2 regions of the Bacillus carboniphilus genome follow, and region 2 is predicted to be linked to the other one. Evidence: riboswitches for the same ligand, from Rfam matches in the RefSeq annotation. Region 2 holds a riboswitch; the other holds the start of a gene.

Region 1 (8,039 bases), 1.4 Mb from region 2:
GGATCAATCACTAGTTGCGTTATTTTGTGTTCTTTCACTTTTGTGGAGACTAATTCTATTACTTCTTCATTAAAAAGCATACCCGTTTTAACCGCATCAGGGCGCAAATCTGTTGCAACGGCATCAATTTGTTTAGAGATTCCTTCTAAAGCGAGAGGATAAATCCCCTGAACACCTGTTGTATTTTGGGCCGTAACAGCCGTAATGGCAGTCATTCCAAATACGTGAAACTGTTGAAATGTTTTTATGTCTGCTTGTATTCCAGCTCCCCCACCAGAATCTGATCCTGCTATTGTTAACACTTTTTTTATTTCATTCATCCCTGTAATATCCCCATTTCCTCTTATTCATTTTAATCTGTTCAACCAATCCATTTATGATAAAACGTTTTCGCTTCGTGTATATTTTTTGTCCCATGAATTAAAGCTCTTCCATCTTGAAATAAAACAATTCGATACGTATCGGTGGAAAATGATAACAAATAATCATTGATAATAAGCTTATGAACATGAGGTTTAATCCTTTTGGCTATTGTTTGTAAAGGAAGGGGATTTGACCGAATCTGTACAGTATCTCTTCCACAAAGAACCGCTGTTTTCGATGTTTGCTCACCTTGTAAATATGGATAAGTTGGCGTTCTTCCACACGTTTCACAATGTTCATCCTTAAACGAATCAAAATGCATGGATGTATTTTGATTTGACCATAAATCAAAGGAAGTAATCGTGGAATCAATACGCTCTCCCACCATCCATTTCAATGCTAAAGTCGCTTGATGAGCTGCAACCACTTGGACGACTGGGCTAATGACACCTCTCGTCTCACAGGTAACTCCCTGCAAAGGGAGTTCTTTTAACAAGCAATGCAAACAAGGAGTCTTTCCTGGAATTATAGCAAACGTCATCCCATAACTGCCTACGCACCCTCCATAAATCCATGGAATCTCTTTTTTAATAGCTAAATCGTTTATTAGAAATCTAGTTTCAAAATTATCGGTTCCATCTATAATCAAATCAACATGACTGACTAGTTTTTCTGCGTTATGAGCCGAAAAATCATCGACAACCCCAGTAATTTTGACATGGCTATTAATTTGACTTAAACGTTTTTCAGCAGCAATAGCTTTAGGAAGATGGTCCTCAACATCTCGTTCACTATACAACTGTTGACGTTGAAGATTTGAGTAATCCACGTAATCTCGGTCAATAATCGTTATTTCCTTTACTCCTGCACGAACGAGCATTTCAGCATTTGCACTTCCTAATGCCCCAGCACCGACAAGTAAAATTCGTGTCGAGCTAATTTGGTTTTGACCTATTTCTCCAATAGGATCAAATAACATTTGTCTAGAATAACGCTCCATTATGAAGTGAACATCCCTTCTGAAGGACTACTTGGACGAGCATAGGTTTTCTTTTCGATACGACCAGCTTCGAAGCTTAATCTTCCAGCTTCAATGGCTAATTTCATCGCCTTAGCCATTTGCACAGGATTCTTTGCTCCAGCTACAGCAGTGTTCAAAAGTACACCATCAGCTCCTAATTCCATGGCAAGTGCGGCATCAGAAGCAGATCCGATACCTGCATCTACGATAACGGGAACGCTCGCTTGGTCAATAATGAATTGTAAGTTTAATGGATTTATAATCCCTTGGCCCGAACCAATAGGAGAAGCTCCTGGCATTATGGCATGAACACCTAATTCCTCTAGCCTTCTCGCTAAAACAACATCATCGTATATGTACGGTAAAACAATAAATCCTTCATCTAATAGAATTTCAGATGCTTTTACCGTTTCAATTGGATCAGGTAACAACGTTTTATCACAGCCAATCACTTCCACTTTAATCATATCGCAAAGCCCTGAAGCTTTAGCTAAGCGCGCAATTCGAACGGCTTCTTCTGCCGTTTTAGCTCCTGCTGTATTTGGAAGCAACGTATATTTATTCAAATCTAACTTTTCTAGTAGGTTAGGCTGTGACTTTTCAAAAATATCCATTCTTCTTACGGCAAATGTTAATATTTCTGTTTTGGATTCTGTTACAGCTTGATATTGTGTTTCAAAATCGGGGTATTTCCCTGTCCCTAATAATAACCTTGAATGGAATTGTTTATTTTCTATTTTTAATATTTTCATCCTCCTCCTACGAAATGAACGATTTCTATTCGGTCACCATCAACAATTGGTTGCTGTGAATATTTTTCTTTACTTACAACTTGTTCATTCTGTTCCACAATGGCTATTTTTTCGCTTATATCATAATGTTGCAGAAGCTTACTTATTGTTAAATTGTCTTCTGAAATTTCGACCTCTTGCCCATTTAGCAATAGTTTCATCATGTAATCGCCTCCTTCTTAAAACGTTCAATGGAAAATTCCTTCTTAAATTGATCAAACTCACCTGTTTTATTTACTATCATTTCTTTCATGAGTCTCCCTGTCATTGGGGCAAGTAATATCCCATTGCGATAATGGCCTGTAGCAAAATACACATGATCATGGTCAGGGTGTTTTCCAATAATCGGTTTATGATCCTTTGTATCCGGCCTTATTCCATACCAACTATTGATTAATGTTGCAGAGGTCAATTCTGGTATAAGGTTATACGCTTTTGATAACAACTGTTGAACAGAATGAGTAGAACAGCCATCTGTCCAATCTCCCGCTTTTGACGAAGCTCCAATAATCATTCTGCCGTCCCGTTTAGGCACAATATAACAATCCTCATAAAATAGTGTATTCGTACATAGCTTTCTCTTCGGCATTACGGATAAGCATTCCCCTTTTACAGGATGCATTACATTTGATAACCCTAACTTCTCAAAGAAAAAACCGCTCCAAACTCCAGATGCGATCACAACTTGCTTCGTCTGAAAAATTCCCTTATCTGTATGAATTTCAACGTAATCTTCAACTGGTTTTACATCCATTACAGTTGTTTCATCAAAAGTTACGGCACCTAGTTGATAAGCTCCGCGTCTAAAGGCGAAAAGAAGATTTACCGGGGAAACATGACCATCGTTTGGCATAAATACTCCACCATGTATACTCTCTGATATACATGGTTCACGACGGTTGATTTCCTTATAATCATGCCAAGCAATCTCAGAATACTCTTGCACCCAATCCTTTAAAGGAATCCCTTTCTTGCTCCTGTAACGATAAACGATACATCCCCGTTTGGACATGTTCAATATCAATACCTGTTTCTTCATATAATTCTTCTGATAAGAGCGGGAGTAAATCTCGACTTTCTCGACAAAAGTCATAAAAAAGATCTTGCTCTTCATTTTCCGTATGGACACCTAACATTCCAGCAGCTGCATTGGTTGCTTGTGATTGAAGTTGACCGTTATCAAATACTACAACTTTAAGCCCTTCTTTAGCTAGTTGATAGGCAATCGACTGACCGATGATTCCTCCACCAATCACACCTAAATCAAAATTCAATGAAGTTCCCCCTCTTCCTTTCAAAAGTAAAATGGCGGAAACAGGATCGATACTTGAAAAAATAAAGGACCTTACGGCAACTCCAGCCACTTTCTTTTGATTAATTTTTGGAATAGATTGATGATCAATCCCACCTATCGCAAATATAGGGACGGTACTTATTTGAACAATTTCTTCTAAAGACTGATTCCCTTTTCCCTTCTTTCCTGGCTTACAGGATGTTTTAAACACATTCCCATAATATAAATAATCAATCTTTTCATTTAGTCGATTCCTTGCCTCTTCTTTACTATGTACTGAGACCCCTATTGTAAAATTTGGATTTATTTTTTTTGCTTCTTCAACCTGATAACTATTTATAGGTAAATGAATTTGATTAATTCCAAATTCCATTGCAATATTGAGACGGTGATTAATAATCAACTTCTCTTTCTGCACACCTCTCTCTAACAGCATATTAAGTAAAGTTCTCCATTGTTGATCTGATTTCTTTTTCTCCCTAATTTGAATCCCATCTACTTTTTGGCTAATGTCTTCTATTTTCTTTGCCAATTGGGAAACAGGAAGACGATCATCAGTTATCGCGTGTATAAGCATATTGGCTTGACTCACTATCCTTTATTATGAGTTGTTTGTCAAAAACATAAAAAAACCACTCTCTGAAAAAAGAAAGTGGTTTTGTAAACGCTACATAAAGAAACGTACACAAACCACTTCCCTACGCTGGTATAATCCAGAATCAGGTTCTAAGAGTCTTAAAGTTTCACTTTAATCTCAGCCTTTTATATGTACATTATCGTACTTTTTCCTAAAGGCTCCCCTAGCAGTTTTATTTATGATTAGTTTAATAGTATCATGAATGATCAATTTTTCAAGCAATCAGTTTACGAACTCAAGCTCTACCTTTAATTCATCTACATATTCCCGTGAACCAGTGACAATTAATCGATCTCCAGCTTTTAACTCTGTGTCACCATGAGGAACAATCGAATCATTCCCTCTAAAAATCCTGACAAAAATAATGTCTCCTGTAAAAGGGAAGTTTCTTAAGTAAATTCCATCGTAATTATAATTATTCATGTTAATTTGATAAAGCGTTGTTTCTTCATTTTGAAGAATTCTCATCACACTTGGCGCTTCAATAAGAGCTCTTAAAAGGGTCTTAGTTGATAACAATACAGAGAACACATCTATATCATGCTCTTTTAAGGAATCAGCTAAGCTTGGAGAAGCCACACTTGCGATTACTCGTTTTACTCTATTTGTTTCTTTCGCATATATGGCAATCTCTGCATTTCGATCTTCATCGCCAGTCGCAACTACTAAAATATCAGCTTTAAATATATTTAATTCTTTTAACGTAGCTAAAGAATAATCGGATAGCTCCTCAATTTTAAACACGGATTCCACAATTTTTTTATCTATTTTATCTTGACGTGTATGGAAAACCGTTGTTTCAAAAATGTTTTTATTGAGCTCTCTTGTAACAGGTAAAGTCATCTGGTTTGCACCAATGAAGACAACCTTTTGGCGAGCCTCCGTTACCTCTTGTTGTGGGAATATCTTCTTAAATCCGATCGGTGATATAACACTTGATATGACAGCAACTAAAATAAGTGCACCAGACATATTTTCATCAATGACATTTATTCTTTCTCCAATCGTCGCCGCTGCAATCACAAGTGATAAGGTTCGACGTCAACAAAAATCCTGCTGCAATGGTTGTTCGATTATCATACCATCTGCGAATAAAATATACAGGAACTATTTTTGACAGAAATAAAGCTAATAACAGCAAAGGAATTAAGGTAAGCATTTTTGGTTCAGATAACAAACTCCAAACATCCACTCTACGCCCACCATCACAAAAAAGATCGGGATTAAAAAGCCATATCCAAACGAATCTAATTTTTGAACTAACTCTTGATTTGGAGATAACAACGAGACTAATACTCCCGCTAAAAATGCACCAAGTATGTTTTCTGCCCCTACACTTTCTGAAATTCCTACTAACAAAATTATTAGGGTGAAAACAGCTCGTGTACCAATTTGAATGGTTCCCTTAGACATGGACTCTACAAATGAACGATTTTGGAATTTTTTCCCTACAAGGAACAATACAATTCCTGCACCAAACAAAACAAGTAACAGCCAAGTATTGTTATCTCCACCTCCATAAATGGATACAAAAACAGCTAATAAGATCATTGTCGCTAAATCTGCAATAACTGCAACAAGTAAAATAATTTGCCCTATGTTGGTTTTCATAATGTGTTCACTTTTTAAGGTTGGAACAACAACCCCTAAAGAGATCGTGGAAATGATTAATGTCATTAAAAACCCATTATCGATATAACCGGTCCATACAAATAAGTATGATAAAAATAAAGAAATGATAAAGATCCCTACGAAAACAATGGATGCTACTAAAAATGCGTTCGGTGTATCTTTACCATTTGGCAACTTTTCTCGTTGTTTACCTTTTTTCGCAAAGGCGGTAAAATCAATCTCCAAACCACTTAAAAACATTAAGAATATAAACCCTAGCGTGGAGAGAGTTTCAAGCCATGTATCAGGATGAACAATATTAAAACCACTTTTCCCAATAATTAATCCCATAATTAATTCAGCTACCACGACTGGGATAATATTTAATTTCAGCCGATGAAGTATAAGCGGTGTTAAAAATGCAATTATAACAACAATAACAAGTGATGTAACAGAAGCTTGACCGTGTTCCATTCACTTACCTCCTTCTCAAAAAAACGTTCATTTGTTATGTAAAAGGTGTGAAATCCATTTCACTACATTAAAACTGAAAGTAAAATTTCGTTCACCACCTCAATTTATTTTAAATACTTTCATAACATCCTCTGTATGAATATACAATATTGCAATTATAGTAGCAATTGATTTATAAAAAAAGTTGCTAAACCAAAATAAATAATGATACTAATGATATCATTAATAGTTGTAATAAATGGTCCTGAAGCAACCGCTGGATCCACTTTAAAACGATGCATGATCATTGGCACAACAGACCCTGCAATTGTAGCCACTATTAAAGTAAGGAAAATAGAAGTTCCAACTAAAATTCCTAAATAGAAGGAATCTTGCCATAAGAAGATCACAAGAGTCACTACAATACCACAAACTCCCCCCAGTAATAAACCCGGTACCAGCCTCTTTCATAAACAATTTCCAAAAGCTATCCCTTTGCTCATCTCCTATCGTAATTCTCCTGACAGCAACAGCTAATGATTGAGTTCCTGTATTTCCTGCCATCCCGGCAATTAGTGGAATAAATACCGCTAGCATAGCAACTGATTCTAACGTCTCTTCAAATTGACCAATAATACTCGCATTAAACATTCCAAGAAAAAGTAGTATGATTAGCCAAGGTAACCTTTTTCTCGCAGCAACCCAAGCACTTTTGTCATAGGCGTCAACATCAGGAACACCCGCTAATTTTGAATAATCCTCTGAAGCCTCTTCTTCTATAACATCAATTATGTCATCAACTGTTATAATTCCTAAAAGATGCTGCTGAAAATCCACAACTGGAAAAGCTAAAAAGTCATAATCCTTCATTTTTCTGGCTACTTCTTCTTGATCGTCAGCAACGGATACATAATAAACCCTGTCACTCATAATATCAACAATCATCGTTTCATCATCATAAACGATTAAGTCTCTCAATGATATAACACCTACAAGCTTTTCCTCTTCATCTACGACGTACACATAATAAATGGTTTCAGCTTTCGGTGCTTCATTACGTAGTATTTGCATGGCAGAACGAACCGTTTGATTAGAATGAATGGCAATATATTCAGTTGTCATAATACTACCTGCGGTAAATTCCTCATAATGCAGAAGTTCACGAATCTCTTTTGCCGATTCATCTTGCATGAGTGATAAATAACTGGCTACCTGGTCTTTATCAAGCTCATTTAAGACATCAACTGCATCATCCGTATACATGCTAGAAATCATCGCAACAGCAAAATGAGGATCCATCTCTTCTAAATATAGTTTATATGGGTTTTCATCCTCTTCAATATTTTGAAAAATATCCGCCATTTCTTCTGGGGATAAATAATGATATAGACGAATTCTATCACTTTTTATGAGTTTTAAGAAAAATTTTGCTTGGTCATAAGAATGGAGTTGTATAAACTCTTCACGAAAGGGATCTATTTGTTCATTTCGTAAATATTCTTTTAAAGCTTTTTCATCAAAGACAACTTGATCCTCCATAACTTAACCTTCCTTCCAATTACTCTATACTTCATTATCTTAACAAAAAGCCCAGGGTTATGTCTGTAATAATAGTAATAAGAAAAGAGGAAGCGCCCGTTTAGCCACTTCAAATATTCTATATATGATAAATAAAACATTAGAAACCCGAGAAAATCAGGATATCATTTTTTGTAGATATTTTGTTTTTTAAAGTCTTATTCTCCCCAAATTTTTGATGATTTAAGAATTCAATAAGGCAATATGATGGAAATTTAGGGCATTATAATTCGTATACTATTCAATTACAAGGACGAGGAGCTGATCATATGGTAAAGGTAGATATTATAG
Region 2 (8,039 bases):
TTAGTGGCCTCCTCACAAAAAGCGATTTCGGAACTTGGTTGGAACCCTAAATATGCACAAATGGAAACGATCATCGAGAGCGCATGGCAGTGGTTTCAAAATCATCCTGATGGATATGAAAATTAATCATAAATAAACAAGACGAAGGCGAACTCTTTTAAGGGTTCGTCTTTTTCTATTTTTCTAGTATTTTGAGTAGATAAGTATGGACAGTGATTTTCTCCTTGCGGCTATTTTTACAGAAAAGCATTGAAATAAAGTGACCTTTAGTGTAAAATTACACATATGTTAACTTGATATACTATTTAGTTTTAAAGGAGAGAGCAAGAGATGAAATGGAAAGAGGTTAAATTATATAATGTCATTTTCCCGATTTGGCTCGTATTATTTTCCCCACCTGTTATTTTTATTTCGTTAATTGGAAACTTCCTTATTGATTCGATCGTTATTCTCGTTTGTTTTTATTTATTTAAAATATCAAAGCTGTATTTTGGGGTGAAGGATTTTTATAATAACAGCATAGGAAAGGTTTGGCTGTTTGGCTTTTTATCGGATTTCATAGGAATGTTGGTATTGCTTGCTGTAACCTTTTTGGATGGGGTTTTCTTTGACTATTACGAACTAGCCTCGGCGATTTCCTACGATCCATTCAGTCATCCTCTCGCCGTCGTCATTATAGTCTTTGCCATGGGCGTTGCGAGCTTTTTTATCTATTGGTTTAATCATAAATATACATTCAAACACATTATTCCAGATATAAAGGTTAGGAGAAGAGTATCAATCACGATTGCGATCATGACCCTTCCATGGACATATTTGCTCCCGACAAAGTGGTTTTTTTAAAAAGACTCAAGAGTTGAAATACCTCGAGAGTCTTATGTGAGCATTAATAGTAAAGGGATTCTGTTTTCATACACTTATAACACCTTCGCATATGCGGTGTTTCAAAAAAGCTATGCTGACATTGCTGCTGTATAGAGGAGATCTCTTTCTTTAGGCTACTCACTTCATTTTCAAGATCTTTAATTTGCTTCTGAAGTTCAGTTACATCAGTAGTATATTCGTGAGCCATCTTGAACAAATTCCTTTGATTTTTCTTTGTACCCTTCTTCAATGACTTCCTCTACAGATTTATCATCTTTTTGTGCCATCTCCCGGATGTCATGAGAGATTCGCATAGAGCAAAATTTAGGTCCACACATAGAACAGAAGTGGGCTGTTTTTGCTCCTTCTGCTGGTAACGTTTCATCATGATACTCACGGGCCTTTTCTGGATCAAGAGACAAATTAAATTGATCATGCCATCTAAATTCAAAGCGGGCTTTTGAAAGGGCGTTATCTCTTTTTTTGAGCCCCTGGATGTCCTTTCGCTAAATCAGCAGCATGGGCAGCAATTTTATAGGTAACCACTCCTTCTCTGACATCCTCTTTGTTCGGAAGTCCTAAATGCTCCTTTGGCGTCACATAACAGAGCATGGCTGTTCCATACCATCCAATCATAGCAGCACCAATGGCTGATGTAATATGATCATAACCAGGCGCAATATCGGTGGTTAGCGGCCCTAACGTGTAAAACGGAGCTTCATCACATATTTCTAACTGTTTATCCATATTTTCTTTGATTTGGTGCATGGGAACATGACCAGGACCTTCGATCATTACTTGAACATCGTGCTTCCAGGCAATTTTGGTCAGCTCTCCAAGCGTCTCAACTCAGCAAATTGAGCCTCATCATTGGCATCTGCGATGGAGCCAGGACGGAGCCCATCCCCTAATGAAACGGAGATATCGTATTTCTTTAAGATTTTACATATGTCTTCAAAGTGCGTATAGATGAAATTTTCTTTGTGATGAGCGAGACACCATTGGGCAAGAATCGAGCCCCCTCTTGATACAATCCCTGTCGTTCTTTTTGCTGTCATTGGAATGTATCGAAGGAGGACACCTGCATGGATTGTGAAGTAATCGACTCCCTGTTCTGCTTGTTCAATTAACGTATCACGGTAAACGTCCCATGTTAAGTCTTCGGCGATCCCGTTTACTTTCTCTAATGCTTGATAAATAGGAACGGTTCCTACAGGAACAGGGCAGTTTCGAATGATCCATTCCCTTGTGGTATGGATATCCTTTCCTGTAGATAAATCCATAAGTGTGTCAGCGCCCCATCTCGTTGCCCATGTCATTTTCTCTACTTCTTCTTCTATAGAGGAGGATACAACAGAATTCCCTATATTTGCATTTATTTTAACGTGAAAGTTTCGTCCAATAATCATTGGCTCACTTTCTGGGTGATTAATATTTGATGGGATAATGGCTTTTCCTTTGGCGACTTCTTCTCGAACGAACTCAGGGTCCATATTTTCTCTGATCGCGACATATTCCATTTCAGGAGTAACGATTCCTCTTTTGGCATAAGCCATTTGTGTGACGGATTGTTCTTCTTTTGCTCGGAGTGGTTTCCTTATTTTAAAAGGTGTCTCTTGTTTGAAACGCGGATCCCCTTCTTGATAGCCATTGTCTACTGCCTTTATCTTGCGTCCTTGATAGGATTCTACGTCTCCACGTTCCAAAACCCAGTTCGAACGAAGATTAGGTAATCCTTTTTCAATATCGACTGAATAATGAGGATCACTGTATGGTCCACTTGTATCATATACTTCAACGGGTGGATTCTTTGAAACGCCAAAGCTTCCGTCTGTATCTTCTTGGCTGATGGTCCGTAAGGGAACTTGAATATCTTCTCTGCTTCCTTTTTTATACTGCTTTTGACTGTTTGGAAATTGATAACTCCAATTTGACATCTAAATTCCTCCTTAATTTTTGGAATCGGATATCTGGGTCAAAAAAAGAGAATGACATAGGGCGTCATCCTCTCAGTAAGTATGTAATAGTAGCTTTGTCATCATGATAAACAAAGCCCCACTACTTCCCTACGCTGGTATGAGCCAGATCAGGTTCGAAGGGTCAAAGAACTTGCATCGTTCTTCTCTCAGCTCTTGCAATCAGAGCTCCCCTAGTAGATTCCTAATTTTATTGGTTGCTTACAATACTATAGCATAATTGGATATAATAACAAGTGTAAAGGTAGATTTTTGATATTTAGATAGGTTTCCTTAAAGAGTATTCAATAAACTGAAAAAAATGCTTATCTTTTTAACTGGTAACAGGAGTTACTTGGTTGTGCTTTTTGGGTTTAATAGACTTTTTCTCGAAATGACGCCGAGTCCAAAATCCTTTATGATGGTTGTAGAGGAAGGAGCACGTTGTTATGTTTTTAGAAATAGAAAATGATTGGTTTCAACACCTTAAACGACAACTTGAAGAGCCCTATTATCAAGAATTAATGACTTTTATTAAGCATGAATATGAAACGGAAATGATTTACCCTCAAAAGGATGAGGTTTTTACAGCTTTTAAAGCAACCCCACTCGAGAAGGTAAAGGTGGTGATTTTAGGACAGGATCCTTACCATCAACCGAATCAAGCTCATGGTCTTAGCTTTTCTGTGAAAAAAGGGATAAAGCTTCCTCCTTCATTACGAAGTATTTTCAAGGAGAGAGAAAATGATTTAGGAATCCCCTTTCCTAAGGATGGATGCTTATTGAACTGGGCAGAGCAAGGAGTCTTTTTATTAAATACGGTTTTAACCGTAAGAGAAGGAGAACCTTATTCTCACCGAAATAAAGGATGGGAAAGGTTTACGGATGAAGTGATTAAGTTAATAGATCAAAAGAACTCCCCCGTTGTTTTTGTTCTTTGGGGAAAGCATGCACAAAACAAAAAGGAAATGATCGATAAAGATAAACATTTTGTTCTAGAATCTCCCCATCCTAGTCCGTTATCAGCAAGCCGTGGTTTTTTTGGAAGTCATCCATTTTCAAAAGCAAATGCTTACTTGAAAGAGACGGGACAAACACCGATTGACTGGTAAGTACTCAGAGGAGTGAAGCATTATGATTGAACGGTATCGGCATGTGATGTACGCCACGTTAAGTATGCTTTCGGTCATCATATTTGGAACAGTAGGTTTTTATTTGACGGAAGGAATTTCGACTTTTGATGCCCTTTGGTTGACAGCTATTACGGTTTTAACTGTAGGATATGGTGACGCCGTCCCTCGAACTGAAGCGGGGAAAATCTTTGCCTTGTTTATTATTCCTATGGGTATAGGAATTGTTACCTACGCCATCGGAGCAGTAACAGCGCTCATATTGGAAGGGGAATTATCACGGTCATTAAGGAGAAAAAAAATGGTGAGTCAAATTGAGCATTTACAAGGTCACATTATTGTATGTGGATTTGGTCGAGTTGGAAGACAGGTGTATAATCAGTTACATATCGAAAATCAATCAGTTGTTGTTATTGAAAACAATCAAGACGTTTTGGAAACAATGGATGAAGACATTTTGTATGTGAACGGTGATGCTAGAATTAATGAAGTGTTAGTTAGGGCAGGTATTGAACGGGCAACAGGCTTAATTGCAACACTTCCGACGGATGCAGATAACGTTTTTGTTTCTTTATCAGCTAAAGAGTTCAATCAAGACCTCCATATTGTGGCGAGAGCGGCTTATTTGGAATCTGAAAACAAACTCAAAAGAGCTGGAGCAGACGTGGTAATTAACCCGACATCGATAAGCGGGAGAAGAATGGCCATGTCGATCTTAAAACCGAAAAGTGCGGAATATGTCGAAACGATATTCGTTAACAATCGAACAAAATTAGATATTGAGGAACTTATTTTATCTCATCAGAGTTCATTTATTAATAAGAGCATAGCTGAAAATAAAATAAGAGATCAATATGGAGTTACGATTTTAGCGGTTCAAAAAGGAGAGAAAGTCTTACATAATCCTTCGGCTGAACTTGTTTTAAAGGAAAAGGATATAATTTTCGTTTTTGGTGAAAGAGAGGACATCAAAAAACTAGAAATGGATGCTTAAAAATGAAGTAAGAAGGTGAAAAAAATGAACATATCCGTTTCAAGTATTTTAAATGAGATGGAGAAAGAGTTAACAAAAGCAAGACAATCAGAAAAAGATATACAATCTCATATCATGACGATTCGGTCGTTATGTAATGTCATATTAGAAAATAGTCAATCCGAGCAGGTTCACACCTCAAGTGAGCAACAATTAGCCAAAATGATGGGAGCAAAGCCAAAAGAGACTGTGACACCATCCGAAAATTCAAGCAATGATTCTATATTTGATTTTTAAAGGAAATGGATTCCTTCGATGAGGAATCCATTTCGTTCTTAGCCCAGAATCCATTGCGTAGTAGTTGCTAACAAGATGGTTCCAATTGGAACCCAAATAGCTGCTGCAAAATCAAGGTAATACTCTTTTGAACTTGGCGCATGCTTTTTGACCATTAACCCTCGATAAGTGCTGAGTATACTGAAGAAAATTGCAATTAATAAATACATGGGAATGGGAAGTAACGGTTTCCTGCTAATACTATCGATGGTCGTGCTCGCAAGGAGTACACAAATGCTCCAAATACTTAATATCTTCATTTCAGTAGAAAATTGTTCCCTACTAAATCGTTTGTTGTATTTTCTTTTTTTGCTTAAGTCAAATCTTTTCTTGATTAATTTTTCAACTAACCATGTAATTAAGAAAATGATAAGATAAATAATAACTAAAACCCAAATCAAAAGGGTGCTACCTCCTATGTTATTCGCTCTTTTTCTTTGCCTTCCCTCGATTTGATTTTTTCATACGTTCTAATATGAAGCCACCTTTAAAGGTTCTTGGTTCATAGGAGATAATAAAGGCTCTCGGTTCAAACTGCTCGATCATATCGATTAACTTACTTTCCTTATTTCTTTTTGTTAGGATATCCATCCTAATGCGACTACTATCTCGACCTTCGCCAACATAAATCGTTACACCAAAGCCATTACTCCTTAAGGTGTCGATAAGTTCTTGGTTTCGATCCATTGTATTAATTGTAACATTGATATAGCCAATCGCTAACTTTTCTTCGATTTTTGTCCCTAAAGGAATTCCTAGGCCAAACCCAACTGCGTACACAATCATAGACAAGACACTTGCGTCGTCACTAAAAACAAGCGAAAGGCCGAACACATAGATGAGCATTTCTACTACACCTAAAAGTGCAGCAAGAATGGTTACGTTTTTTACAAGGAAAATGGTCCTTAATGTGTAAATAGGAACAAAAACAAGTTGCAAAAGTAAAATTAGTAAAATATCTATCAATTTTTCCACCTCCATATTGTTTTACTCTATAAGAGATTGTTTATACATGAGTGCATTCTATAAGAAAAGCGCAAGCGCCTTGCTCAGCCACGACAAGCATAAGGCGCGGAGAAAAGAAAGGTGTTCTTTATCTTTTGTTCTACGTGACTTATGACCTCGAGTGGTTAGGCGCTGGAGCTAGACAGCAATGTTAGCACCTTCTTATAAAGGACAAAGTTTATACATTCTTATCTTTAAAAAATAAAATCTCAAAAAGGTCATCCCCCTTTTTGAGAATACAAAAAGTTCTCTCCATTTTAAACAAATGTACACTATCTTGTAAACGATGTTCAATAAATATTTGGTAGTGAATAGATGTAAATATATGAGAAGGGATTGGATTTAACATCATATTGCGGTAAGATTAAATAAAAAAGTGGGGATAAAGAGAATGAACTTTTTTTTAATATTAGGAGCAATTAATGCCTTCTTAGCTGTAGCATTAGGCGCATTTGGGGCACATGGACTTGAAGGGAAAATTCCAGATAAGTATTTGAACACATGGGAAAAAGCTGTTCAATATCAAATGTTTCATGCAATGGGCTTGTTTGTCGTCGCTCTTGTAAGTGGTAAGGTTTCACAAGTAACTTCCTTAACATCAGCAGGATGGCTGATGTTTATCGGAATTATCTTGTTTTCTGGAAGCTTATATGTGTTAAGTGTTACACAAATAAAGGTTTTAGGAGCGATTACACCTATAGGAGGAATATCCTTCTTAGCGGCTTGGGTTTTACTTATTGTAGCAGTAGTTAAGTATTTATAAGGCAACTATTGAATATAGCGTTGATATTTTTTTAAATGGTTTTCTAACGTATGCTTCAAAGTTACAGGCCATACTATAGGAAAAGAAATTTTATTTATGGACGGTGTGACTTGTTTTTCTTGCAATTTTTGAAGCTTGTTTAAGGCAATGACGCATGAAGGCTCGCTCTGACTTGCTCTTACTAACCAAACGTAGGGCTTTTTGGATAAGCTTAATGCCGCATGAATACTACCTAAAGGTGAGGCGTTTTTATAGTAAGCTGTAATAAGGCGTACATTTGAAGGTACATGGCCAACGATTTGCATGGGGTTTGGGCATACTATGATGATTTCATCGCAAATAGAGGTCATGGTTTCAATGTAGAGATCAATTATTTTTCCTTTAGCATTTTCTGATAGTAATAAATTTATGTCAAGAGGTCGATCAGCGATAATAACGCCTGAAAGCATGTGGAACGCCTCCTTTTATTCTATGTCTTGTTGTCAATATAGCTTATATAAATTTGTTAATCTGTTACATTAATCACAACGACTAATTTTTAAAAAAGAGGGATAAATTATGGAAATATGCCCGATTTGTGAAAAAGCTTCAAATACAAGAAATACCACCTTGTTATCAACTAGTACCTTGGAAAAACTGGGGGACTATATGTATGAGCATGAATTTAAACAAGGCTCTAATATTTATTGGGAAGGCGACGAAGCAGACAAAATCTATTTTGTCAAAAAAGGAACGGTCAATTTAACTAAAATGACGGATGACGGAAAAGACCTCACGTTTTATGTCTTTCGTGTTGGCGATTTATTTGGTGAATTTGACCATACAGAAGAGAAACTAACGTCTTTTAATGCAATTGCAGCTGAAGATTGTGAGATTGGCGTCATACAGCAACAAGATTTAGAAGTGTTAATTTGGCAAAATGGTGATGTGGCAGTTGAATTTATGAAATGGATGGGCTATATGCAACGTTTTACCCAATTGAAGTTACGTGATTTAATGTTTTACGGGAAAAA

What was found. Region 2 has a riboswitch for thiamine pyrophosphate ahead of thiC (phosphomethylpyrimidine synthase ThiC). Riboswitches for the same ligand answer to the same signal wherever they lie in the genome.
Region 1: linked by a shared signal. The riboswitch ahead of LC087_RS01685 (FAD-dependent oxidoreductase) and the one ahead of thiC (phosphomethylpyrimidine synthase ThiC) in region 2 are both predicted to bind thiamine pyrophosphate.

The regions. Positions count from the first base shown of each region.
Region 1 covers NZ_CP129013.1:325,453-333,491, reverse strand. The annotation lists gene thiD (bifunctional hydroxymethylpyrimidine kinase/phosphomethylpyrimidine kinase) at 1-320, opposite strand, end outside; gene LC087_RS01705 (ThiF family adenylyltransferase) at 362-1,366, opposite strand; gene LC087_RS01700 (thiazole synthase) at 1,363-2,136, opposite strand; gene thiS (sulfur carrier protein ThiS) at 2,133-2,339, opposite strand; gene LC087_RS01690 (FAD-dependent oxidoreductase) at 2,336-3,121, opposite strand; gene LC087_RS01685 (FAD-dependent oxidoreductase) at 3,105-4,046, opposite strand; TPP riboswitch at 4,148-4,281, opposite strand; gene LC087_RS19530 (potassium channel family protein) at 4,329-5,129, opposite strand; partial or broken gene LC087_RS19525 (cation:proton antiporter) at 5,086-6,191, opposite strand; partial or broken gene mgtE (magnesium transporter) at 6,347-7,709, opposite strand; gene prpE (bis(5'-nucleosyl)-tetraphosphatase PrpE) at 8,018-8,039, shown strand, end outside.
Region 2 covers NZ_CP129013.1:2,543,221-2,551,259, reverse strand. The annotation lists gene galE (UDP-glucose 4-epimerase GalE) at 1-126, shown strand, start outside; gene LC087_RS13000 (hypothetical protein) at 331-843, shown strand; partial or broken gene thiC (phosphomethylpyrimidine synthase ThiC) at 1,050-2,801, opposite strand; TPP riboswitch at 2,911-3,025, opposite strand; gene LC087_RS12990 (uracil-DNA glycosylase) at 3,269-3,931, shown strand; gene LC087_RS12985 (potassium channel family protein) at 3,954-4,943, shown strand; gene LC087_RS12980 (DUF5327 family protein) at 4,968-5,219, shown strand; gene LC087_RS12975 (DUF4181 domain-containing protein) at 5,258-5,659, opposite strand; gene LC087_RS12970 (DUF2179 domain-containing protein) at 5,679-6,224, opposite strand; gene LC087_RS12965 (DUF423 domain-containing protein) at 6,655-7,026, shown strand; gene LC087_RS12960 (glycosyltransferase family protein) at 7,032-7,475, opposite strand; gene LC087_RS12955 (Crp/Fnr family transcriptional regulator) at 7,585-8,039, shown strand, end outside.